2 regions of the Bacillus spongiae genome follow, and region 2 is predicted to be linked to the other one. Evidence: a T-box and tRNA genes for the amino acid it is inferred to sense, from the RefSeq annotation. Region 2 holds a T-box; the other holds one or more tRNA genes.
The links. A T-box is a leader RNA that pairs with one kind of tRNA and senses whether it is charged. The one in region 2 lies ahead of tyrS (tyrosine--tRNA ligase), so its partner is inferred to be a tRNA-Tyr.

Region 1: it encodes a tRNA-Tyr, which carries the amino acid that the T-box ahead of tyrS (tyrosine--tRNA ligase) is inferred to sense. The anticodon was not compared.

What each region holds. Positions count from the first base shown of each region.
Region 1 is NZ_JBBAXC010000003.1:30-5,887, forward strand. Features, by position in the region: partial or broken rRNA gene WAK64_RS04155 (23S ribosomal RNA) at 1-90, shown strand, start outside; rRNA gene rrf (5S ribosomal RNA) at 271-386, shown strand; tRNA gene WAK64_RS04165 (tRNA-Asn) at 394-468, shown strand; tRNA gene WAK64_RS04170 (tRNA-Ser) at 472-563, shown strand; tRNA gene WAK64_RS04175 (tRNA-Glu) at 575-649, shown strand; tRNA gene WAK64_RS04180 (tRNA-Val) at 656-731, shown strand; tRNA gene WAK64_RS04185 (tRNA-Met) at 812-885, shown strand; tRNA gene WAK64_RS04190 (tRNA-Asp) at 892-968, shown strand; tRNA gene WAK64_RS04195 (tRNA-Phe) at 1,004-1,079, shown strand; tRNA gene WAK64_RS04200 (tRNA-Thr) at 1,092-1,167, shown strand; tRNA gene WAK64_RS04205 (tRNA-Tyr) at 1,178-1,262, shown strand; tRNA gene WAK64_RS04210 (tRNA-Trp) at 1,268-1,341, shown strand; tRNA gene WAK64_RS04215 (tRNA-His) at 1,353-1,428, shown strand; tRNA gene WAK64_RS04220 (tRNA-Gln) at 1,468-1,539, shown strand; tRNA gene WAK64_RS04225 (tRNA-Gly) at 1,543-1,617, shown strand; tRNA gene WAK64_RS04230 (tRNA-Cys) at 1,626-1,699, shown strand; gene WAK64_RS04235 (GNAT family N-acetyltransferase) at 2,038-2,511, opposite strand; gene WAK64_RS04240 (right-handed parallel beta-helix repeat-containing protein) at 2,876-3,748, opposite strand; gene WAK64_RS04245 (right-handed parallel beta-helix repeat-containing protein) at 4,716-5,450, opposite strand; gene WAK64_RS04250 (hypothetical protein) at 5,530-5,697, shown strand.
Region 2 is NZ_JBBAXC010000004.1:30,332-48,545, reverse strand. Features, by position in the region: gene proC (pyrroline-5-carboxylate reductase) at 274-1,122, shown strand; T-box leader at 1,564-1,774, shown strand; gene tyrS (tyrosine--tRNA ligase) at 1,879-3,117, shown strand; gene WAK64_RS06060 (8-oxo-dGTP diphosphatase) at 3,282-3,719, shown strand; gene WAK64_RS06055 (VanZ family protein) at 3,735-4,286, shown strand; gene WAK64_RS06050 (coiled-coil domain-containing protein) at 4,333-8,856, opposite strand; gene WAK64_RS06045 (VOC family protein) at 9,140-9,811, shown strand; gene WAK64_RS06040 (phenylacetate--CoA ligase family protein) at 10,192-11,358, shown strand; gene WAK64_RS06035 (hypothetical protein) at 11,422-11,643, shown strand; gene WAK64_RS06030 (DMT family transporter) at 12,112-13,065, shown strand; gene WAK64_RS06025 (arylamine N-acetyltransferase family protein) at 13,034-13,786, shown strand; gene WAK64_RS06020 (ABC transporter permease subunit) at 13,976-14,845, shown strand; gene WAK64_RS06015 (ABC transporter permease subunit) at 14,847-15,881, shown strand; gene WAK64_RS06010 (class I SAM-dependent methyltransferase) at 16,378-17,088, shown strand; gene WAK64_RS06005 (hypothetical protein) at 17,320-17,508, shown strand; gene purN (phosphoribosylglycinamide formyltransferase) at 17,616-18,212, shown strand.

The DNA.
Region 1 (5,858 bases), on a different contig from region 2:
CCCTGAAAGATGATCAGGTTGATAGGTTCGAGGTGGAAGCATGGTGACATGTGGAGCTGACGAATACTAATCGATCGAGGACTTAACCAAAAGAAACAAGTGAAAGCGACTGTTCATGTGCGACAAGCACATAGGAGCTGTAGCTGGACAGCGTAAGAACGGTGATTACTCACTCTTCATCAATCTTTATCTAGTTTTGAGGGTAAAATTTAAAAAAACTCTTGAAAAATATATTAAAAGCTGTATAATAATACTTGTCTTTGAAAAAAGTCTGGTGGCAATAGCAAAGAGGTCACACCCGTTCCCATACCGAACACGGAAGTTAAGCTCTTTAGCGCCGATGGTAGTTGGGGGCTTCCCCCTGTGAGAGTAGGACGTCGCCAGGCATAATGTTCCGCAGTAGCTCAGTGGTAGAGCTATCGGCTGTTAACCGATCGGTCGCAGGTTCGAATCCTGCCTGCGGAGCCAATTGGAGAGCTGTCCGAGAGGTCGAAGGAGCACGATTGGAAATCGTGTAGACGGTTACCGCTGTCTCAAGGGTTCGAATCCCTTGCTCTCCGCCATCGAGTATTATGGCCCGTTGGTCAAGCGGTTAAGACACCGCCCTTTCACGGCGGTAACACGGGTTCGAATCCCGTACGGGTCACCATTATACGGAGGATTAGCTCAGCTGGGAGAGCATCTGCCTTACAAGCAGAGGGTCGGCGGTTCGATCCCGTCATCCTCCACCATTAATGTTTAACTTTCAAATATCGCTTAAAATATTTGAAAAATGAAATTACATAGTTATTAATTTTCACGCTATTATCGTCGCGGGGTGGAGCAGTCTGGTAGCTCGTCGGGCTCATAACCCGAAGGTCGCAGGTTCAAATCCTGCCCCCGCAATACATTGGTCCGGTAGTTCAGTTGGTTAGAATGCCTGCCTGTCACGCAGGAGGTCGCGGGTTCGAGTCCCGTCCGGACCGCCATAATATAATTAGATTCACAAAAGTCATGATTAAATGGCTCGGTAGCTCAGTTGGTAGAGCAATGGACTGAAAATCCATGTGTCGGCGGTTCGATTCCGTCCCGAGCCACCATTTAAAAATCATGCCGGTGTAGCTCAACTGGTAGAGCAACTGACTTGTAATCAGTAGGTTGGGGGTTCAAGTCCTCTTGCCGGCACCAGATCATTTGTGGAGGGGTAGCGAAGTGGCTAAACGCGGCGGACTGTAAATCCGCTCCCTCAGGGTTCGGCGGTTCGAATCCGTCCCCCTCCACCATTTATAGGGGCATAGTTTAACGGTAGAACGAAGGTCTCCAAAACCTTTGGTGTGGGTTCGATTCCTACTGCCCCTGCCAATTAAATAATGGCGGCTGTGGCGAAGTGGTTAACGCATCGGATTGTGGTTCCGACATTCGTGGGTTCGATTCCCATCAGCCGCCCCATTTTATTCACATAAGTAAATAGATGGCATATACTATTATTGGGCTATAGCCAAGCGGTAAGGCAACGGACTTTGACTCCGTCATGCGTTGGTTCGAATCCAGCTAGCCCAGCTTGCGGAAGTAGTTCAGTGGTAGAACACCACCTTGCCAAGGTGGGGGTCGCGGGTTCAAATCCCGTCTTCCGCTCCAATTTAAATGGCGGCATAGCCAAGTGGTAAGGCAGAGGTCTGCAAAACCTTTATCACCGGTTCAAATCCGGTTGCCGCCTCCATTTTGACTGTATGGCAAAATGAGCAGACAAATAAGATTTTAAATGTACTTTAGCATTAAAAATCGATATACATACTTATAACCAACAATACACATAGAATGTATTGTTTTTTTATGTTCGATTTGAGCAATTTAGTCATATCGACATAAAAAGTCCTCTTTCTTATCGATATGTAGTTTAGGTATTGTGGAGAAAACTTAAAGTAACAAGATAAATTACGTTTACATTTTAATTTACAGGTTAAATCACACAGTAAAAAGCACGCAAACAAGCTCAGAGTTTACTGCTCTGAGCTTAAGGTTAATTTCATTAAAATCTCCGATAATTGAATAGTATTGTTAATTATCTTTAATCATCGTTATGAACTCTGCAAAGTCAGTTGTGAACTTGTCCTTCTTTATGAATCCTAGTTTCTCGTATAAATTAATAGCTCTGTCGTTAAATGTTGCAACTGATAGTCTTATAGGGATCCCCGGGGAGTTTTCTTTTATGTGGTTCATTATATATGTACAAAATTCATACCCGTATCCTTTTCCTACATAATATGGGTCCATTCCAAGACCCATATCTACATACTTATCATTATATACACCATGTTTATGTCCAACCGGGATTTGAGCTGACTCCCCTATACATAAGTAACCAAAGATTTTATTATTTTTGTCAATGATAGCTTGATAAGAACCATCAAGCAGTTCATTTATTCCTTCTTCAGTTATATCATTATTATAAAAATCATATGGTTTTTCATATCTCCAACTTAGGATAGTTTTAGCTGAATTAATATCCATTTTCTTAATTGTTAAGTTCATAGTACCCCTCATTTCTACGGTTTATGTTGCACTAAAGCTATCAATACTGTTCTTTACAAAAAAGGTCAATTTCTTGTATTTAATTATTAACAACTACTTCTATAGTATGATATTTCCCTATCAAGAAATATAACTTGTTGAATCAATATTTTCTGTTTAAGAGATTATACGTAAGAAGATTATTCTAATAATACAGGAAACGTGCCATCAAGGCCTGTCAAATAAGTTGAAGAGGGAGGAGAAAAAGAACATTGTTGAGGCGTTCATATTGCTGTTAACAAGATTACTTGTTGGAATAGGGAAATACATACGAGGGGGAGGAAACTCTACTATGGTGAGTCGAAATGACACGAATATGATTCGTTTAAGTACAAAGTTCTGGTGGGAAGCTATTCCCGCACTTGTTGCCGTTAAAAGTGTTGTTTTCGTTAGCTGGAGGGGTAGCTTGAATATCAAATAACGAATTGTTAAATGCCTTGTTGAACCTAATTGTGTTATTTGTTGCAAATTCCATCACATTGATACCTGAAAGATTGTTATTACGTGTTAAGTTTGAGTCAATAACATTATCATCAGAAGAGATTAATATTCCAGTCTCACTGTTTCTGCATGACATGTTTTCAATAATCATATTATTGCTATTGACGTCAAGACCTCTTAAACCATTGAGGAATGTATTCCTAAAGGCAATACTGTTGTTTCCTAAAAAGCAGCCGGTTAAACCAGATTCCTTGAACAAGTTATGGATTAATATGTTATTTATACCGCCGTTAAAACCTCGATCATTATTTGTCATTTTACAATTCATAATACAATTGTTTCTGCTAGCTAATATACCGACATCTGCATTATTTGCTACCTTACAGTTTAATATGAGATTGTTTACTCCCAAAATAATAAGACCTCTCAATGTATTAAATCTCGATTCGATTTCTTTTACAACATTATTTTCATAAGTAAACTCAATTAGAACACCAGAATCCAAAAATCCCTGAACCGTAAATCCTTGTAATACTGTACGATTAGCCTTTACAACCACACCAATATTACCTTGGGCAGGTTGACCTGAAATAATCGTCCGACCTATCCCGCAACCAAAGATTTTTAAGTTTTCTACTGTAACCTCAAACCCATCAAACGTCCCCACCAATAGTTTAATACTATCGCCAGGGGCAGAGTCATCAATGGCAGCTTGTACGGTTGGAAAATCATCTGTAGGCACGATTCGTAATGTCACAATATTTACCTCCCCTTAAAATCACAGTTAGTAGATTATATGAATGAAACACAAGCACTGCTTGTACTATATGAATAAATGTGCTGTTGACTAATCGTTGATCTTTCTCTTTTGTATTACATTAGTGTCGGTGTGGTGAAAGAACCGCTTTGATTTGCGGTAACGCCTACCAATTGAATAGTGAATTTCTTCATTTTTAGTTCTATCACTACTTCGAATAGTTTCGATAGTGCTATTTGTTGGAACTAGGCAAATATAAATAGAATATTACTCTTTCATAAATACTCTTCTTATATTGCTGATTAGAATAAAACAGGGGTTATGTGTGTATAAAAAATTCGTGAAAGTGAGAGCGAAATGAGAGAAAAGCTATCGAAAATGATAAACCTATGAAAAGCCGATGATCCAAAGTATTTGTCTATGTCAATTTGTTTGGTTGGTGTGCGAAATGCAAACTCACCATTTAAAGGCACGTGTAAAGTTGTAAATTGTCAACCGAAACTATACTTTTTTTCTATAAGAACATCATGACGGAAATGTATACATCTAAACGAGGGGATGCGAATGAGTCAATTTAAAATGGTGAAAATGCATTGGGTATGGACGGAAGTCGCTGAAGAAAAGAAGCCTAATCGTTAAGCGGGTGAGCCTTTTTGGGAAATGTACCGTAAAACCGTACCGGCAACGTGGCTCGCAAAAGGATACGTAAAGGAGTTGGAAGAATGAGCGGATCTAACCACGCAATTAACTGTATTTTCGCCAAATCGTTGAAAACTCGCAGACTCAGCTGAGTGTAGCCGTAATTGCTCGAGTTATATCGCCATGTTCGGCGTTGAAAGGGACGTAATGATGGCGAAGATTTTACACTCGAATTGATGGCGCTATTTGATTACGGCGTTTTGAAGGAGTTTCCTACGGGTGAGACAGCGGCAAGTCAATTCGAGTTTTAAAAAGACCCAGCAAGATGCTAATTACAAAGGCCGCCTGGGTCACTGTTATCACACTCGTTCCCTTTGAAGTTGTTGTCGTCTGCATCTTGAATGTCGTCAAACGTATTACCGAACGCGATGTTAAAAAAAACACTATTTTCATTAGAACTAGCAGATAGGCTAATTCCAAGATCACTATTGTCGTTAAGCACATTTCTTTTAACGAGATTAGAATCTGAATCATTAGTAATGTTCATCCCAAACGCATTTTGATTCAAAATATTTTCTTTTATTATATTAAAGTCAGAATCAAATACGGTTATGCCAAAATCATCATTATCATTAGAGGTATTTCCTTTAATTAAGTTATGGTTTGCATTATTTAACGAAATACCAGAATCACCGGATCCTCCTACGGCTTGAACTCGAAAATTTTTCACTAGAACACCTGTAGTATCTAAAACTGTAATCGCGTTTGCTTCATCCCCCATTACAAACGGTTGTGTTTTCCCAATCCCAACGAGTTTAATGTTTTCTGTACTAATAGAAACGTTTTCCTCATAAGGGTTACCATCCTCTTTCGCTTTTACTAAAATAATATCACCAGGCTCAGCAATAGCAACTGCACCTGATATCGTGCCTTCTTCATCTGGCACAACGATTGTTTTTTCGTTAAAGATTACGATACCTATTACGGTGAGGATAGCTAAAAAGAAGAGCGTGGTGAAAACAATAGCAACCAGAAAAAAGCTGTTTCGTTGTGATGTCCTCATATTATCATCCCACTTTCGAATAAATGACACTTTTACACTGTATGAAGGAACCGAAAGTATTATGAAAGGAGGTAATAACATGAAAGACGGCGACACAGTTAACAATTCGCAACTAGGTTTAACGGGAAAATTAGTCGTTAGTGATGATAAAAAAGCGATTCACTCATTAGATACGGATGAAAATCGTTGGCACATACGTGCACATTCAGTTGCAGATCTAAGACAGGCAGGCTGGCGAAAAATATAATTAAATGCATATTTTTGATGAAAACATGCGAAAAACGGAAATGAATCGCTATATTTGCACGAATCTAAGCGAGAAGTATTATATTGGTAAAATACCCCTCGACACATTTCGGCTGTAATTGTGTAAAAATTTGAAATAATAGGGGGGGAAGGCGAATAAAC
Region 2 (18,214 bases):
TGTAGTCTTGAAGTCGTTTTGCTTCGCTTAAAGTGTAAAAAATGAAGGTTCTCTCTTCTCCTTCTGTGAAAGAGTGATCGTCCACATTCAATATTTAATCATATACTCTCCTATAAAGCAGTTAAAGCCGTTTTAAGCCACTTACCATTCATTGTTAGCGATTTCTCTCACTATCTCGCACAGATACTTACGACTTTCCGCATAACTCTTGAAAGAAAATAGGAAGATGGTACGATTGGTAAGGGAAAAACAGAAACTAACAGGAGAGATAGAATGTTAAATAAGACAACCGTACTATTTTTAGGAGCAGGATCGATGGCAGAAGCCATGATCTCAGGAATCATTCAAACTAATGAACTGCCTAAGCAAAATATAATGGTTTCAAATCGAAGTAACCAAGACCGGTTGAATGAATTGGAAATGAGATACGGAATTACAAGCTTGTCTAGTAAAGAAATAGATTATTCTAAGGTTGATGTCGTTGTTTTGGCAATGAAGCCAAAAGACATTGCCACAGTAGTCCAATCGATTAAAGATAAATTAGCATCACATACGTTGGTTTTGTCAGTGCTTGCTGGCGTAAAAACCTCATTTTTTGAGGAACATTTACAGAGTGGGCAGCCAGTTATTCGCGTCATGCCTAATACATCTAGTATGTTGCAAGAATCTGCAACGGCCATATCAGCAGGAGAAAATGCAACAGCTCAACATACATCCATTGCAAGAGCTTTATTAAGTGCCATTGGTGAAGTATATGAAATTCAAGAATCAAAAATGGACATTTTTACTGGTATTGCTGGCAGTGGACCTGCTTACTTTTACTATTTAATGGAGCATATTGAAAAGACAGGAAAAGAAGCAGGATTAGAAGCGGACCTTGCACGGGAAATTGGGGCACAGACGATTCTCGGTGCAGCGAAAATGATTCTTGAAAGAGAAGAAACACCGACTCAACTTCGAAAAAATGTCACATCTCCAAACGGTACTACTGCAGCAGGGTTAGATGCATTAAAGCAGCATGGTGGTGGAGAAGCAATTGCTCAAGCTGTAAAAGGTGCAACCGAACGTTCTAAGGAACTGAGCCAGGAATTAGAAGAAAAAGCGGTAGCGATTGCTCGATAGCAGACCTTCATATAAAAAGCTAAAAATATTTGTCATAAGTATCATTCAAAATAAACAAGCAGTGGATTTCTCTTTGTAGAAGCCACTGCTTATTTTGGTTGTACAAAAAAATAGGTCGAAAAAGTCTTTTGTCAGTAGCTACAGTTACGATTTCCTATTTGACGGAATGAAGAGAGACCACTCTGCATTATAGATGAGCTTTATAGTTTGCGAAGTAGCTATTTTAAAATAGAAACAATCAAACGGATTGTAGATTCTCAGTTCAGAACGACTTGCTCATACTTCATGCAAAACAGGCATACATACAACCAAACTCGTTTTTCAAACACAGAACCGATTAAATGACGCTGGCAATAAAAAGCGTTGGAAAATTTTTAAAAAATAATGATTGCATTGAATACCATTTTAAGGTAGAATACAATAAATCATTTTCATATTATTTAAAAAGTAATGAATGAAATAAGTAGTCATTTATCTCCCTGTTATAGAGAGTCGGTGGATGGTGAAAACCGATACAAAGATAAAGGCGAATTACCTTCAGGAGCTTTCTTCGTGAAAAAAAGTAGCGAAGAACGGGAAAACCGTTATTTGAATTAAGTGGAAGAGAAATCTTCAACAAGGGTGGTACCGCGTGCAAAACCACGTCCCTTTTTAGGGCGTGGTTTTTTTGTGTAGAAAAATATAAAGCATGTGTTGCCATGGGATTCCTGTAGTGACTTCAAAGGTGAACTTAGATTGAAAAGAGGAGGATGAAAGGTGAATATAGAACTGACAACAGCACAAGAAAGAGAAGTTGAGAGGCAATATTCGATCTATGCAAATGGCGTTCAAGAAATTTTACCAGGGGAAGAGTTAAAGAGTAAGCTTGCTCAGTCAATTAAAAATAATCACCCTTTAAAAGTGAAATTAGGAGTAGACCCTTCAGCACCAGACGTTCATTTAGGACATACTGTTGTGTTAAATAAGTTAAAGCAGTTTCAAGAAAATGGCCATATCATTCAATTAATTATTGGCGACTTTACAGGGAAAATTGGGGACCCAACTGGAAAATCCTCTATACGAAAACAACTTACAGATGAAGAAGTGAAACATAATGCTCAAACTTATTTTGATCAATTCGGTAAAGTGTTGGATATGGAGAAGGTGGAGCTACATTACAATTCAAAGTGGTTAAATGCGTTGAAATTTGATGAGGTTATCCAATTAGCTAGTAAAATCACCGTGGCCAGACTACTTGAGCGAAACGATTTTTCAAATCGCTATGCGAAGGGGTTGCCGATCTCCGTTCACGAATTCTTTTACCCGTTAATGCAAGGCTATGATTCTGTAGTGTTAGAAAGTGATATTGAATTAGGTGGTACGGACCAACAATTTAATGTGTTAATGGGAAGACATTTACAGGAACACTATGGTAAGGAAAAGCAAGTGATACTTTTACTTCCTTTACTTGAAGGCATTGATGGTGTGGAGAAAATGTCAAAATCAAAAGGAAACTATATTGGTATAGATGAAGCTCCTAATGAAATATATGGAAAAACGATGTCCATTCCAGATGAACTGATTGTCAAATACACAAATTTAATCACAGATTTCTCACTTGAGGAAAAGGAAGGAATGGAAAAGAAACTTCTTGATCAACGCCTACATCCAAAAGAAGCTAAAATGAAACTGGCTAAGAGAGTCGTTGAGATGTATTACGGAAAAGAGCTTGCTAATCAAGCAGCAATGAATTTCGAAAATATTTTTCGAAAAGGCGCTCTTCCTGAAGACATTCCGGTGATGGAGTGGAATGGTTCCAAAGAAATATTGATTGTAGATCTGTTAGTAAAAGTAAAGCTTTTATCTTCAAAAAGTGAAGCAAGAAGGATGATTCAAAATGGTGGAGTGAGGGTGGACGGTGAGAAAATACAAGATCTTCACCAAACGATTTCTATAAATGAAACAGTTGTTCAAGTTGGGAAACGCAAATTTGTGAAGATTTTCTATTCAGAATAGAGAATTTATGCTAAAAGTGGTTTTTTTTACTGAGTAAAAATAGCTTAATATGCCCTTTTTGAAACAAGGATGAGCCTTTATAATAGTAGGGGAAGAAAAAAAGCTTGCTAAAAGAGGGGTTAAAGGTGAAACAGCAAGAACAAATTCGTTTACATACGTTAGTGATGATCCAAAAAGGTGAACACGTATTGTTACTTAACCGTCCATCTTCAAAAGGGCATCCAGGATACATTGCCCCAGGTGGAAAAATTGACTTCCCTGAGAATCCAGCTGACGGGGCGATTAGAGAAGTGAAGGAAGAAACGGGGCTTACTGTAAAAAAGATGGTGTTTAAAGGGATTTCAGAATTTGTGAATGAAAAGGATCGACAACGTTATATCGTATTTAATTATTTAGCAACAGAAACAGAAGGAGAATTGTTAAAGCATCCACCTGAAGGGGAATTAGTATGGGTGAAAAAAGAAGAAGCCACAAGCCTTCCCATGCAGCCTTGGTTTAAAGATCGCTTTCCATACTTTTTTCAAAGAGAAACATTTGAAATATATCATAGATGGAGTGGAGAAGGAAATGAGAAAACAAAGGAATTGGTGCGCGAGTCTTAGGCAGAGAAGATTTCAATGGTAACGCTTTGGAATTTATTCGGGAACTTAGTACCAATCTTTAGTCTAATCGTCTTTGGAACTTTCCTGTTTTTATATAGATGGAAAAAGAATAATCGTCATCTACGGTGGAGAGAAGTGTTACCATTTGTTTTAACAACCTTATCGGTAATAGGGATATCGCTAGTGACGTTAACACCTCAAGAAGGTCATATAGGTTGGAAAAATTATAATTTTATGCCCCTTGATAATTTGTTTTTAAATATAAAATATCATGGTGACCTTTGGGTTCCAATTCGAAATTTAATGGCGAATATTGTTTTGTTCATTCCTTTCGGTTTTGCAGTCGGTTGGTTAATGCAAGGGTTGCGATATATAAGTAGACGAACGTTATTTATCGGCGCTTCTTTGTCTTTGATGATTGAAGCATTACAATGGAATTTACCATTAGGAAGGTCGATTGATATTGATGACTGGCTCATGAATAGTATCGGGGCATGGGTTGGTGGAGTTCTCTTTGTAATGAGTTGGAAGCTTTATCAATTACTAAAACGAAATAGGAAAAGGTAAGAAGAGAGCAACGACCTTGTATCGCATGCTCTCTTCTTTTGCATGATTATTCATTTTCCTCGTCAGAATCATTTGGTGATTTAAAAATCTCATCAGTAAGCAAGGTAAAGTTCTTTTCAATTTCATCAAACAAAAAGGCTACAGCATCATCTATTACCTCTTCCTCTTCCCCTTCCCCGTTTTCAAATAGAAGGTGAATTTGATCATCAAATTGTTGCAGTATATTTTTATTTGTTGGTTGATTAATAAGATTCACTAACATCGCTTCAAAGGAAGAATCCTGTATATCTTTTTCAGATTTGTCTATAAGAAAGCTTAGCTTTTGATTTTCTTCAGTAAGTTGTTGAAGTTGAGTTTCCCGAATGGAGAGTTCTTCTTTTAAAATTTCAATGAGATCTTTGTAATGAGAATCGCTATCCTGAATGTCTTCACGGGGCTGATGCTCTCCTTCACCCGCTTCATATTGTAATTGCAACTCCCCTCGCTCATGTTTTTCATTTACTAACTGTTCATTTTCATTCGTTAATTCATTTAGTAATACTTCAGAAGTAGCAATTTGTTCGACCAATAGTTTTAATTCCTCATTTAACATATGATTTTCTTCTATTCTCTTCTGATATTTTATTTCAAGTTCCTGTTGATTAGTCGTTAATTGAGAAGTAGTTTCATTAAGCTCGATAACTTTGTTAGATAAATCTTCATTCTCTTCACACTTTGTCACAAGGTTGACGTCAAGTTGCGATATTTTGGAGATAGCTGATTCTAAGTCATCGTTTTGAACAGAAATCGTTCCAATTGCATCATCTAAATCTTTTGTAATCTCTATGATTTTCTCAGACTTTAACTGAATAATTTGTGTTAGTTCAACATTTTCACTGACGATATGATCGAGACTTTTAGCCTGTTCTGAAATTGTTACATATGATTCGTCCAGCTGAGAAGTGAGCGTGTTTAATTGATTGGAGACGGAATGAAGGTCTTCATCGAGCTGATCAATTTTGGAGAGTGCATTGGATAAATTTTCTTTTTGAGCGGAAATGGTGATATTAGCTTGATCTAAATTGGTTGTTAAGGCGATTATTTCTTCAGATTTTGATTGAACCTCTTCAGTGAGCTGAACACTTTCATCAATTGAACATTGTATAGTATTTTCTTGATCTAAAATCGTTACTTCAGCTTCCTTTAGTTTATTTGTCAAGGTCATTACTTGTTCAGATTTTGATTGAACCTCTTCGGTGAGCTGAGCACTTTCATCAATTGAACATTGTATAGTATTTTCCTGATCTAAATTCGTTACTTCAGCTTCCTTTAGTTTATTTGTCAAGGTTATAACTTGTTCAGATTTAGATTGAACCTCTTCAGTGAGCTGAGCACTTTCATCAATTGAACATTGTATAGTATTTTCCTGATCTAAAATCGTTTCTTCAGCTTCCTTTAGTTTATTTGTAAAGGTTATAACTTGTTCAGACTTAGATTGCACCTCTTCGGTGAGCTGAGCATTTTCATCAATTGAACATTGTATAGTATTTTCTTGATCTAAAATCGTTTCTTCAGCTTCCTTTAGTTTATTTGTCAAGGTTATAACTTGTTCAGATTTAGATTGAACCTCTTCGGTGAGCTGAGCACTTTCATCAATTGAACATTGTATAGTATTTTCCTGATCTAAAATCGTTACTTCAGCTTCCTTTAGTTTATTTGTCAAGGTTATTACTTGTTCAGATTTAGATTGAACCTCTTCAGTGAGCTGAGCACTTTCATCAATTGAACATTGTATAGTATTTTCCTGATCTAAAATCGTTACTTCAGCTTCCTTTAGTTTATTTGTCAAGGTCATTACTTGTTCAGATTTGGATTGAAGCTCTTGGTCGAGCTGATCAACCTTAATGAGTGCGTCAGATAAGCTTTCTTTTTGAGTAACATTGATCTTTTGTGCATCGTCTAGTTGGTTTGAGAGGGAGCTAATTTGTTCAGCTTTAGCCTGCAACTCGATTCCAAGGTGTGAAATTTCGTTCAACGCCTCATTTAAATTATTTTTTTCCTCTGAAATTCTTTTCTCTGCCTCATCTAGTTTATTCACCATAATCATCATTTCTTCTGAATTAGTCTGTAATTCCTTATTAAATTGAGTGTTTTCTGTCATTGTATAAGTTATATTTTCTTTTTGAACTGAAATGATTTCATAGGCCTCATCAAGCTTGTTCGTTAGTTCAGAGATTTCATTCGCTTTAAATAGTAGCTCACTATCAAGCTGTTCAATAGTGGAGATTGATTTTTGTAGTTGCTCTTTTTGAATAGAGATCGTTGAATGGGAGTCATCTAATTCGTTTGTCAGTGAGTTGACTTGATCCGATCTAGATTGAAGCTCAGTCCCTAATTGGGTTATTTTGGTGTTTGCATTATCTAGCTTTTCTTTATGAATCGAGATTGTGGTTTGGGCTTCCTCTAATTGATTTGTAAACAATTGGATTTGCTCAATTTTACAATCTAAATCAGAAACTAGAAGCGAATTTTCCTTGTTCGCATTATCTAAGTTTTCTTTTTGTCTAGATATCATCATTTCAGCGGTCGTTAGCTTGTGGGTAAGTTCAGCAATTTTTTCTGATTGCGCTATAACTTCTGCATCGAGTAAAGACCCATTTGTAATCGTCGAGTTTAATCTATCTCTTTGTACAGTAATTGTAACTAAAGCTTCGTCAAGCTTATTGGTTAGCTCAGATACATGGGTAGATTTAGTCTCTAGCTCCGCCTTTAGTGATGAGAGATGAGAGTTGGCACTATTTATGCTATCTTCTTGTTCAGAAATGGTCTTGTTAGCCTCACCAAGCTTGTTTGTAAGCTCAGAAACCTGCTCGGATTTAGCACTTAGCTCCTTGTCGAGCGAAGCATGATAAGAGTGTGTGTCCTCCAAGCTTTCATTCTGATTAGAAATGGTAAACATAGCCTCATCAAGCTTATTGGTTAACGTTGAAATTTGTTCAGATTGTGTCAACTTTTCTTCGTTAAGCTGGTTTATATGATCAAATCCTAGTTTTAGCTCTTCGGTTTGTTTCAAAATTGTTTGTTCCGAACTCTCAAGTTGTTCAGTGAGCTCAGAAATCTGTATTGATTTTACGCTTAGTTCCTCTTCAAGAGATGAATGAAGAGAGGTAACGCTATCTAAGTTTTCCTTTTGTGACGAAATGGTTGTAAGTGCGTCCTCAAGTTTAGTAGTGACCTCGGTGATGTGTTCGGATTTTTCGATAATTTCTTTATCAAGTAGATCCACTTTATTTAAAGCTGTTTCTAACTTTTCATTTTGGCTTAAAATCGTTTGTTGAGCGTCAATAACTTCATTAGAGAGAACGATATTTTCTTCCGATTTCGCCGTTAGTTCTTTGTCGAGCAGCTCCAGATTCGTGAAAGCTGTATCCAGCTTTTCATTATGGCTTAAAATCGTTTGTTGAGCGTCAATAACTTTATTAGAGAGAACGATATTTTCTTCCGATTTCGCCGTTAGTTCTTCGTCGAGCAGCTCCAGTTTCGTGAAAGCTGTATCGAGCTTTTCGTTTTGGCTTAAAATGGTTTGTTGAGCGTCAATAATTTCATTAGAGAGAACAATGTTTTCTTCCGATTTCGTCATTAGTTCTTCGTCGAGCAGCTCCAGTTTCGTGAAAGCCGTATCGAGCTTTTCGTTTTGACTTGAAATGGTTTGTTGAGCGTCAACCAACTCATTAGAAACAGCGATATTCTGTTCCGATTTAGTATTTAGCTCTTTCTCAAGCAGGTCAATATGGTTGAGAGCACTTTTCAGCTCTTCATTTTGGCTGGCATTTAATTGAATAGCTTCTTCAAGTTGAGCCGAAAGCTGTGTAATTTGCTCGGTTTTAGAGAGTAGCTCTGTGTTAAGGTAGGCAATTTCGATAGTGGCATTGTCTAAATGTTCTTTTTGGTCGGAAATCGTTTGATTTGCATCATTAAGGTTGGTGGTGAGGCCAATGATTTGCTCTGATTTTGATTCCAATTCTTGATCCAGCAGCGATATTTTATTGATAGCACTATCGAGGCTTTCTATTTGCATCGAAATCGTTTGATTTGCATCTGCTAAATTTGCATTGAGTCCGGTAATCTGGTCTGTTTTATATTGAATGTTAAGCTCTAATTCATCAATTGTAGCGCTTGCTATTTGTAAATCATTATTTTTTTCAGAAAGAGTGTCATTTGCATTATCTAAGGATGTCTTTGTTTCTGAAATCTGTTTTGAAAGCGAGTCAATTTGAGCTTCAGCTTGTTTAAGTTGTTCCACTTGTTTTTCATGTAGCTCATAGAAATATTGCAGTTCAGTTTCTATTTTTGACATCTGTATCAGTTTATCATCGGCTTTTTCGATATCTGCTTGCAACGCTTCGTTGTCAAAAAGTAATTGCTTGTTTTGTATTTTTAATTGATTAATAGTAGAATAGCGGTCATTTTTTTGATATTCTTCTACCTTTCCTTTGTACTTATTTAACTCTGATTTATAATGGATGACTAATTGTTGGAGCTGAATAGGGTCCCTTGATTTATTTTCTGTGTTTGCTGAATTTTCGTTCAATCTTTTCACTTCCTTGTTAACAAATTCTGGGCGTTATCTACTTTAAAGTATATGTATCAATTGATTGATGGTTACAAAATTGCTGGAAGTGTATAGGGGAGTATCTCTGTAATAGCTGAAGGGTGAATTTCATTTAGAGTGTAGTTGTCGCATATATAGAAATAAGTTGATTAAATCAACCGTAAGACAAAAGTTGTAGTTTATTTCAATCCTTCTTCTGAGGTTATTTTCTATTAATCGATGTAAGATGAGTATAGAAAGTGATAACAAGGGAGTGAAATTCATGAACATTAAGGAAATGAAATTGTTCACTAGAAAATTGAATGAGATGAAGGATTTTTATGGAGATGTTTTAAACTTAACGATAATAAAAGAGAACCAACAGGCGTTTACCGTTCGAATTGGTTCAACAAACCTATCCTTTCATAAAGGTGATTTTGAATCAGCCCCTGTTTATCATGTTGCTATTAATATACCTGAAAATAAGCTGGTAGAAGCAAAGGAATGGATATCATCGAAGGTAAACTTAAACAGAGAAGAAGAGGATGATGAAGTATATTTCGAGGATTGGAATGCACATGCTATCTATTTTGAGGACCCTGCAGGAAATATATTAGAATTCATCGCTAGGCACAACCTTAATAATCGAAATGAACAACCGTTTTCATCACTAGACCTTCTGAATATTAGTGAGGTAGGTGTGGTGGCTGATGAAGTGATCCCGCTAGCGAGGATATTAAATGAAAAAGGGATCCCGAATTTTAGACCAGATGGTGAAGGGTTTACTCCTGTTGGAGATGAACATGGTCTTCTTATTATGGTGAAAACAGGTCGACGTTGGTTCTTCTCTAATCGCTTTGCAACATTTTATCCGTTTGAAGTATTGATAGAAGGGATTGGTTGGCTTAAGTTTACATCGAGAAATCATGTAGTTAGTGGTGTGAATGAAAGTTAAACGTTATCAAATAGGTTAGCATATCTTGAATGAAATCCCTTTTAGGCAGCAGTCAACATGGCTGCGCTTTTTTTTGCTTAAAAAGAGGTATGTCGTTCTCTTGAATATCTCCATGATAGAAGTGCTAAACTGTTTTAACTTATCTACCTATTAGAAAAGAATTTTTTGAAGAATAGACCACTCATCGCTAAAATCGTTTTAAATAATTGAAATCATTTTCTATGACTAATCCATTGGGTGCTGTCAATAGCAAAAAGTAGATATAAACAATCTTTGCCTGAATAGACTATTAGAAAAATCTAGTTTTTGAACAGGAAAAAGAAGAGAAAGCGAGAAGTAATGTACATATTCAAGGAATATTAATGAAAGAGGTGGCAATAATGTCTTCTTTTCAAGAAATCATCTTATTTGCTTATGATCATTCACCAAAGTTTCGAGAAATTATGAAAAAGGTGAATTTAACTCCGAAGAACATTAACACATCTAAAGACTTACAACGGATCCCCGTGTTAAAAAAAGATGACATCATTGATCTTCAAAAAAAAGATATTCCTTTTGGTGGTATTGCGACAGAGAGAATCGCGCGAATGACAAGGGTATTCATGTCTCCTGGTCCAATATATGACCCTCAATCGGAGGATGGAGACTATTGGCGGTATTCAGAAGCATTAAGAGAAGCTGGTTTCAATGAAAATGACATCGTTCAAAATACTTTTTCTTATCATTTATCTCCATCGGGCTTTATGTTTGATTCAGCCTTACGAAAATTAGGTTGTACGGTTATTCCAGCAGGACCTGGAAACCGTGAACTCCAACTACAAATGATGAAGGATGTAGGAGTGACAGGGTTTGTAGGTACTCCGAGCTTTTTAGGATTATTATTAGATTGCATCGAGGAGAAGGGTTGGAAAGTTGGGAAGGAAATCAAATTGAAAAAAGTGTTTTTCACTGGAGAAAATTTATCAATCGCTTTTCGAAAGCGATGTGAAGAATATGGACTTTCCGTTCACGAAGCTTATGGAACAGCAGACTGTGGCTGTCTAGCCTTTGAAGATAAAAGCGGTCCTGGATTAAAAATCACCTCTTCCGCATATGTTCAAATATGTGATCCAATTACAGGTACCGAAGTGACGGGTAGGGAAGGGGAAGTCGTTGTAACACTTTACGATAAAAGTTATCCACTCATCCGTTTCGGAACGGGAGACCTTTCACGTTGGGTGGAAGGGTATGAAGGACGTAGAATGGTAGGGATTCTAGGAAGAGTGAGTGATGGGGTCAAGGTAAAAGGTATGTTTGTACGGGAAAAACAATTAGCTACGATCCTTCATGAACGAGGATACTCATATTTCCAAGCCATTGTCACACGGGAGAAGAATGTTGACAAGTTAGAGCTAATACTTGAATCAGATCGTGAGCTACACTCCTCTTTAGTAGGAGAATTACAAAGCTTACTTAGAGTAAAGCCAGTTTTGAAAAGAGTCCTACCAGGTGAACTATATCGAGAAGAAAAAAGGTTAATTGATCGAAGGAATGTGGAAAAAGTGTAAAAGGAAGTTAGTTAAAATCTATTTATTTATGTTTTTTATGCTTCAAAAAGGAGGAGGGTCATTATGCTTATTCTTGTCCCCATCTTAATCGTAACCGCCCTTTTTATTTTTATTTCTATTAAAAAGACGACATCTGGAATCAAAATCATGCTTCTCGGCTTACATGTGACGGTCATTGGAGGAATAATCGCTATGGATGATCAATCAAGTTTAGGTGGATTTGAATTCATAATTATATTAGTTGGCTTAGGTGTCGCTTTTATTGGAATTTTTAAAGGCGAATGAAGAAGGTGTAGGAAGGACGATAGTCGTCCATTTTACAATAAGATAGCTTGATATAGCAGCCGATTCCTAATTTAAGGTTTCGGCTTTCATTATGAAAAAGTGTGATTCATTTAATCTATTTTCGGTACATAACTTAAAATAGTCCTTTACGAGTACGTGTATTCTCTCTTTTGATCTAATTCCATACGTAAAAGGATATTTTCCGTAGTGTCATCGGCTTGTCCAGTGATAATCATTAAGCTTACAAGACAATATGCTTGAATGGTGGATTGGAAAGTATCCATTCTAAAGTGTTTTTATGTCTAACTATCAAAATTCCTTTATTCAATATTCAGTCTGATCCGTGCATCTTTTTACATGCTTCAGTCTCCTCCAAAAGTTGTAGAAGAGGTTCCTTCAAACCGCTGATGTAGATATATTAAGCATCCTTTACAATGAATTTATAAGAGATGTAAAGGAGGGTGGGTTATGAGTCGGACGCAACTATTAGCTATTTTGGCAGGGGTTATCGGTTCTATATTAGGAGGTCTTAGTTTCCTATTTTTAAAAAATGTGGTGAGTGTTGCTCCTCCGTTAAATATATTAGCTTACCGTTTTACGATTGCCTTTATAGTAATGTCACTTTTAATTTTATTTCGAATTGTAAAGGTTCACTATGGTGGGAAGCCTGTTCTTCCACTGATTATCTTTTCAATATTTCAACCAGTGCTTGCATTCTCATTCCAAATATACGGAATGAACTATACTACAGCAAGTGAAGCGGGAATTATTACCGCTATTTATCCGATTATTGTTTTAGTGTTAGCTGCTTTGTTATTAAAGGAAAGGACATCCTTTGTACAAAAGCTCTCTATTTTTATCTCGGTGGGAGGTGTCGTATTCATCGGCTGGATGAGTGGTGTGGAAGGAGAAGGGAGTCTTATTGGGATGACCTTAATCTTTTTATCCGCTGTTTTTATGGCCTTGTTTACGGTATTTGCTCGCAAATATTCGAAGCAATTTACACCAATGGAAATGACCTATGCAATGATGTTTGTGGGAATGGTTATGTTTAATATCCTCTTGTTTGCTTCGCAAGAGCAAGTGAATGTAGAAATACTCTATTCACTAGATTTTATTTTGCCGATTTTATATTTGAGTATTCCAGCTTCACTTTTGACTGCGTTTCTTATTAACTATGCCATCTCACAGCTTAGTGCCTCGCAAACGGGAGTGTTTATGAACCTCGCCACGATTGTTGGCGTTCTCTCAGGCGTTATGATTCTTCATGAACCGTTTTATATCTATCACATGATTGGAACGGTGCTCATTATTATGGGGGTTATTGGAGTCAACCTACAATTCAAGCCAAAGGAATTAGTGAAAAATGAAAATAAGGAGGAAAAAGTATATGGATATCAAAACATATTTAGAAAGAATTAATGTAGAGGCCCTTTCAGGTGATCCGTTAAAGGATTTACAACTATTAATAAAGCAACATATTATGACGGTCCCCTTTGAAAACTTGGACGTTTTGCATAAAGTACCAATTACGCTAAACTTAGAGCGAATTTATCAAAAAATCGTGGAAAATCATCGAGGCGGTTTTTGCTACGAAGTGAATGGTTTATTCCATTGGTTGCTTAGCAGCCTTGGTTATGATGTAAAGCGAATTGCTTCCACTGTTGCGAAAAGTGAGACGGAATGGTATCGAAAAAACACCCATTTAAGCAATATCGTGACCATCGATGGGAAGGAGTATGTCGTTGATGTAGGGTTTGGAGATTCTAGCTATTCCCCAATTCCTTTAGATGGGGAAGTGGTGAAAGACGTAGGAGGAAACTATAGAATAAAGCGTGTTGATGATACCTATTATGACTTGCAAAAATACGATGAACAGAAATGGAAGGTGAAATACCGCTTCACTAAAAAAGTGAGAAGTTATTCATTTTTTGAAGAGGTGTGCCAATGGAATCAGCAAAGTCCAGAATCTTCCTTCACACAAAAAACGATAGTGACACTAGGGACACTTAAGGGAAGAGTAACCCTTACTGATGATGAAGTAATCACAACGGTTAATGGGCAAAAAACGAAACGACCTTATGACCAAAACGAACTACCAAAAATATTAAAGGATTCCTTCGGTATTTCTATCCCGAAATAGTAATGGTATCGAAATGTATAAACCGTGAAAACGTCCTACTTTCGGTATTAACGATGGAGATGGCCTCGAAAAAAATCGAGGTCATTTTTCTTTTATCCGTTTCGATATGAAAGAATCGTTGGAAATATAGTAATATATTAATAAATTCAGTATAATGGAAACTATTAGAAAAAAAGGAGTGTCTAGATTTTGTTTGTTCGAACAATCAGTCATAATATTATTAAGTTTTTCTTTGTCTCCTTCGGGATTATATTACTCTCTGCCTTTATTGGTCTTTTCTTAGGTGGCACTCATGTAAGCTTTAAGCAATACATAAGTAATGTAGTCAATATTATCATTTCATTAGCAAAACCAGCTGAACTGACCATTTCTAATCTTCCAGATCGTACCTACCCTATGTTCCCAGCTTTTTGGGATGCTTATTTTTATTCGATTATTATTTTTATTTCTGCTTTGTTCGTGTCAGTTATAATGGGGCTTTTATTTGCATATTGCACGTATCTTTTGCCTTCAAAAGTATCAAAAATAATGATGAGATGTTTTTCTCTTATTGAATCTGTTCCTGACCTTTTTGTTTTAATCGTCATTCAATACAGCTTGATTGCGTTCTATAAAAGAACAGGAATTATGATTTTTCCGGTTATTGGGTTAAATGATCATGTTTATGCTGCACCAATCATCGTACTATCCATTCTTCCTTCTATTCTTTTATTTAGAATCTTTTTTCTCCTCATTCAAGAAGAAAAGGATAAAATGTATGTTGACTTAGTGAGAAGTAAAGGACTATCCAAGCATTATATCTTTTTTATTCACATTCTGAGAAATGTTCCTTTTAGTCTAGTTAATCACTTTAAATCAGTTATTCTCTTTATGCTTTCGAGCCTAATTGTGTTTGAGCGACTATTTAATATATATGGAATCACTCATTTTATGTTGGTATTTACTGATATGTACGTCATTAGCTTTAGTTTAATTATGTTTTATTTGCCTGTTTTTATTTTATTAACGTTGTTTAGTCTGCTCACGGAAAGAAATACAGGTGAGAGGGTGGTGGTTTAAGTTGTTCAAACGGTTAGTGAAAAATCCTTCATTTCTGATTGGATTTACAATTACGTTTAGTCTGTTATTGTTGAGTATACTGTATTCTGTGGTGTATGAAGATGACATACCGAAAGTGAGCTTAATGTTTTCTGAAGAAGGAGAGGTAATAGCTCCACCTTACTCACCACTTGAATATCCACCGCTCGGGACAGATAATGTCAATCGGAGTATCTTCTTGTTAATTATTATTGGGGCAAAGTATACCATTGGATTTGGTTTGATTATTACGGTATTAAGAGTTTTTCCAGCCGTCTTGTTCGGGTTAATCTTGCATTTTTATTTTAAGAGATTTAGACGAATGATTCAGCCAATTTTAGATGCATTCAATTATTTTCCCCCATCATTACTAGTGTTTTTATTACTAGAGGGGATATTCTTCGTGGGTCCAATGATGGAACAAAATGCGATTTCTTATGGGGTGACAGAGAAAGTAATTATTTCCTTAATTATATTAATAACTATTTCTATTCCTTCCCTTTCGCTATTGTTTTCAAATGAATATTATAAAATAATGAACAATGAGTTTATTGATAGTGCAAAAGTATTAGGTGCTTCAAAACGTCATTATATAATGAAACATATTAAGCCATTTATCATCCCGCAAATTATTCTAGTATCGATTCGAGAATTCATGACAGTTCTTTTACTCATCGCTCATCTTGGCGTGTTAAAAAGTTTTATTGGAGGGTCAAAGAGAGTGGAGGACGTATTTGAAAATAATGTGTATGTTCCCAACTTGAACGAATGGTCTGGATTGCTAGGGAATTGGTGGGAATTTTTATGGACAACCTACCCTTGGATTCCCTTTATTCCTATTCTGTTTATTACCATTACGATTTTAGCAGCAAAGCTTATGCTAATAGGAGTAACGAAGGCTATCGAAGATTTTCAACATGAAAAAGCGAAAGAAACCAGTCAAAGTTTACAAGCTCAAACAAAGCGTAAAATAGAAGGACATGAGGACTCTAACCTTATGGAACGTATATCCTTGTAATGAGGTAGAGGCATGAAATACATGAATGAACTGGAAATATACATTTAGTATTTAAAAGATCAGGGGATTAACAGGCCCTTGATCTTTTTACTATTAAGTTATTATTCAAGTTAATAAAAATGTTCGCTAAGTCATGCATTTATGCTATTGGTGTTGCGAGTTTTTTATAGGACGAAGGTTTTCCTAATTTTTTTGAGGACATTATTTTTGTAATATAAATGTAATATTTGTAATAAAAATACGAAAACACAAAAATAGTAACCTGTTTATTGGTCTTTATAAACCTCATTATTAAGTTTTTTAGTGTTTGTGTAGTATCCTATTAATTAAATGTTTCAGATTCGTATACGTACGTAAAATGATGTTTAACGAGGTGTTATACTTCTGTTTATACTTTTGTTAATGAAGTAAATTAACAGGGATGTAAAGTGCCTGAAACCTATAATGGTTCTTTATACGTTAAAATGAATTTATTAACATTAAAGGAGAAATAATCATGAATGAAATGATACTACATAATGATGATGTACTCAAAATGCTCGATTCATTTTTACGTGAGCCCACTCCATTTTGGAATGATTTTTATTCAGATCGGAACAAGGCCATTCCGTTCTTTGAAAATATCCCGGACGAAAACTTAGTTTCCTATTTTGAACAGAATCAATCTTTTGCTAGAAAAATATTAGAGCTTGGATGCGGACCGGGGAGAAATGCCCTCTTTTTAGCGGAACAAGGGTGTGAAGTAGATGCGGTAGATTGTTCACAAAGCTCTTTAGAATGGGCGAAGGAACGGTCTGAGGAAAGAGGAGTAAAAATCAATTATATTCATAGCGATCTATTTGATTTGCAAGTGGAGGAAGGGGCATTCGACTTTGTGTATGATTCAGGCTGTTTTCACCATATTGCCCCACATAGAAGATTGAATTACGTAAGCTTAGTAGAGAAAGCATTAAAGCCTGGCGGGTATTTTGCCCTCACTTGTTTTGTGGAAGGTGGAAAATTTGGTGGGGCCAATATTTCCGACTGGGAAGTGTATCGATCAGGCAGCCTTCATGGAGGATTGGGCTATTCTGAAGAGAAACTAACGAAAATATTTAATAATTTGATCCCCGTTGAAATAAGAAGAATGAGAGATATGGGAAAAGAAGAAGGACTTTTCGGTCTTTCCGATCTTTGGGTGGGTCTGTTTCAAAAGAATATAGAATAATAGTAGCTAGGCTCCCCATACTTTTTAGGTGAATGATAGAAGGCACTTTTAATAGTGCCTTTTTTTCATACCATTTTAGTATGGATAAGTGTAACAAATTGAAAAAATAGCTCGTCATTTCAAGTTAGAATGTAATGTTTAAAAAGCGGATTATGATATCAATGATTATCCATACAGGAAATGTTCGAGCAAATATCGAAAAAGTAAAAAGCAACCAATTGGAGGGATTAAATGAAATCAACTAATGAAGTTAGAGTTAGGAAATCTACAAAAGAAGACCTAGTCTCCTTAATGGAACTTGACAATATCATTTTGAATGAAAAAAATACGCCTGTACCTGTGATTTGGACATCGGTAGAAGATTTCAGCAAGCAATCCCCGGCAGACGGAATCTTAATAAAGAAAATCATCCTCATTTGAAAAATTGCTAATAGATTAATATATTTATGGAAGGAGTTTGTAATAGGAATCAAGAATTATATAGTCGTCATTCTTTACATTTTTATAAGATCTGGAGGAAATGAACGGTGGAAGAGTTAAAGATTGGATTTCTAGCCTCCCACGGAGGAAGCAATATGCAAAGTGTCATTGATGCCTTTAAAGAGGGTGTGCTTAAAGGGAAGCCGTGTGTTGTGATAAGTAATAATTCAACTTCTCAAGCTTTACAAAGAGCAAAAAATGAGGGCATTCCGTTTTATCATGTAAGTGAAAGACAAAGTGGATCATTAGATAAGGTTGATGCTGAAATTTTATCCATTATGAAAGAGCATGACGTTAATATCATCCTACTTGTTGGCTATTTAAAAAAATTAGGGGAAAGGACGTTGCATGCCTTTAATGGGAGAATTCTCAATATACATCCCTCTTTATTACCCAAATTCGGCGGGAAAGGGATGTATGGGATGAATGTTCACAAAGCCGTGATAGCTGCAGGAGAAAGGGAAACAGGGGTGACGATTCATTTTGTGGATCGCGATTATGACAAAGGAAATATTATTAGTCAATGTAAAGTCGATATTAGCAAAACGGACACGCCCGAACTATTAGCAAAAAGGGTAATGGAAGCAGAGCATAAGTTATTAGTTAGTACATTAGTGAACATTAATAAAGGAGAAGTAGTTTAAGT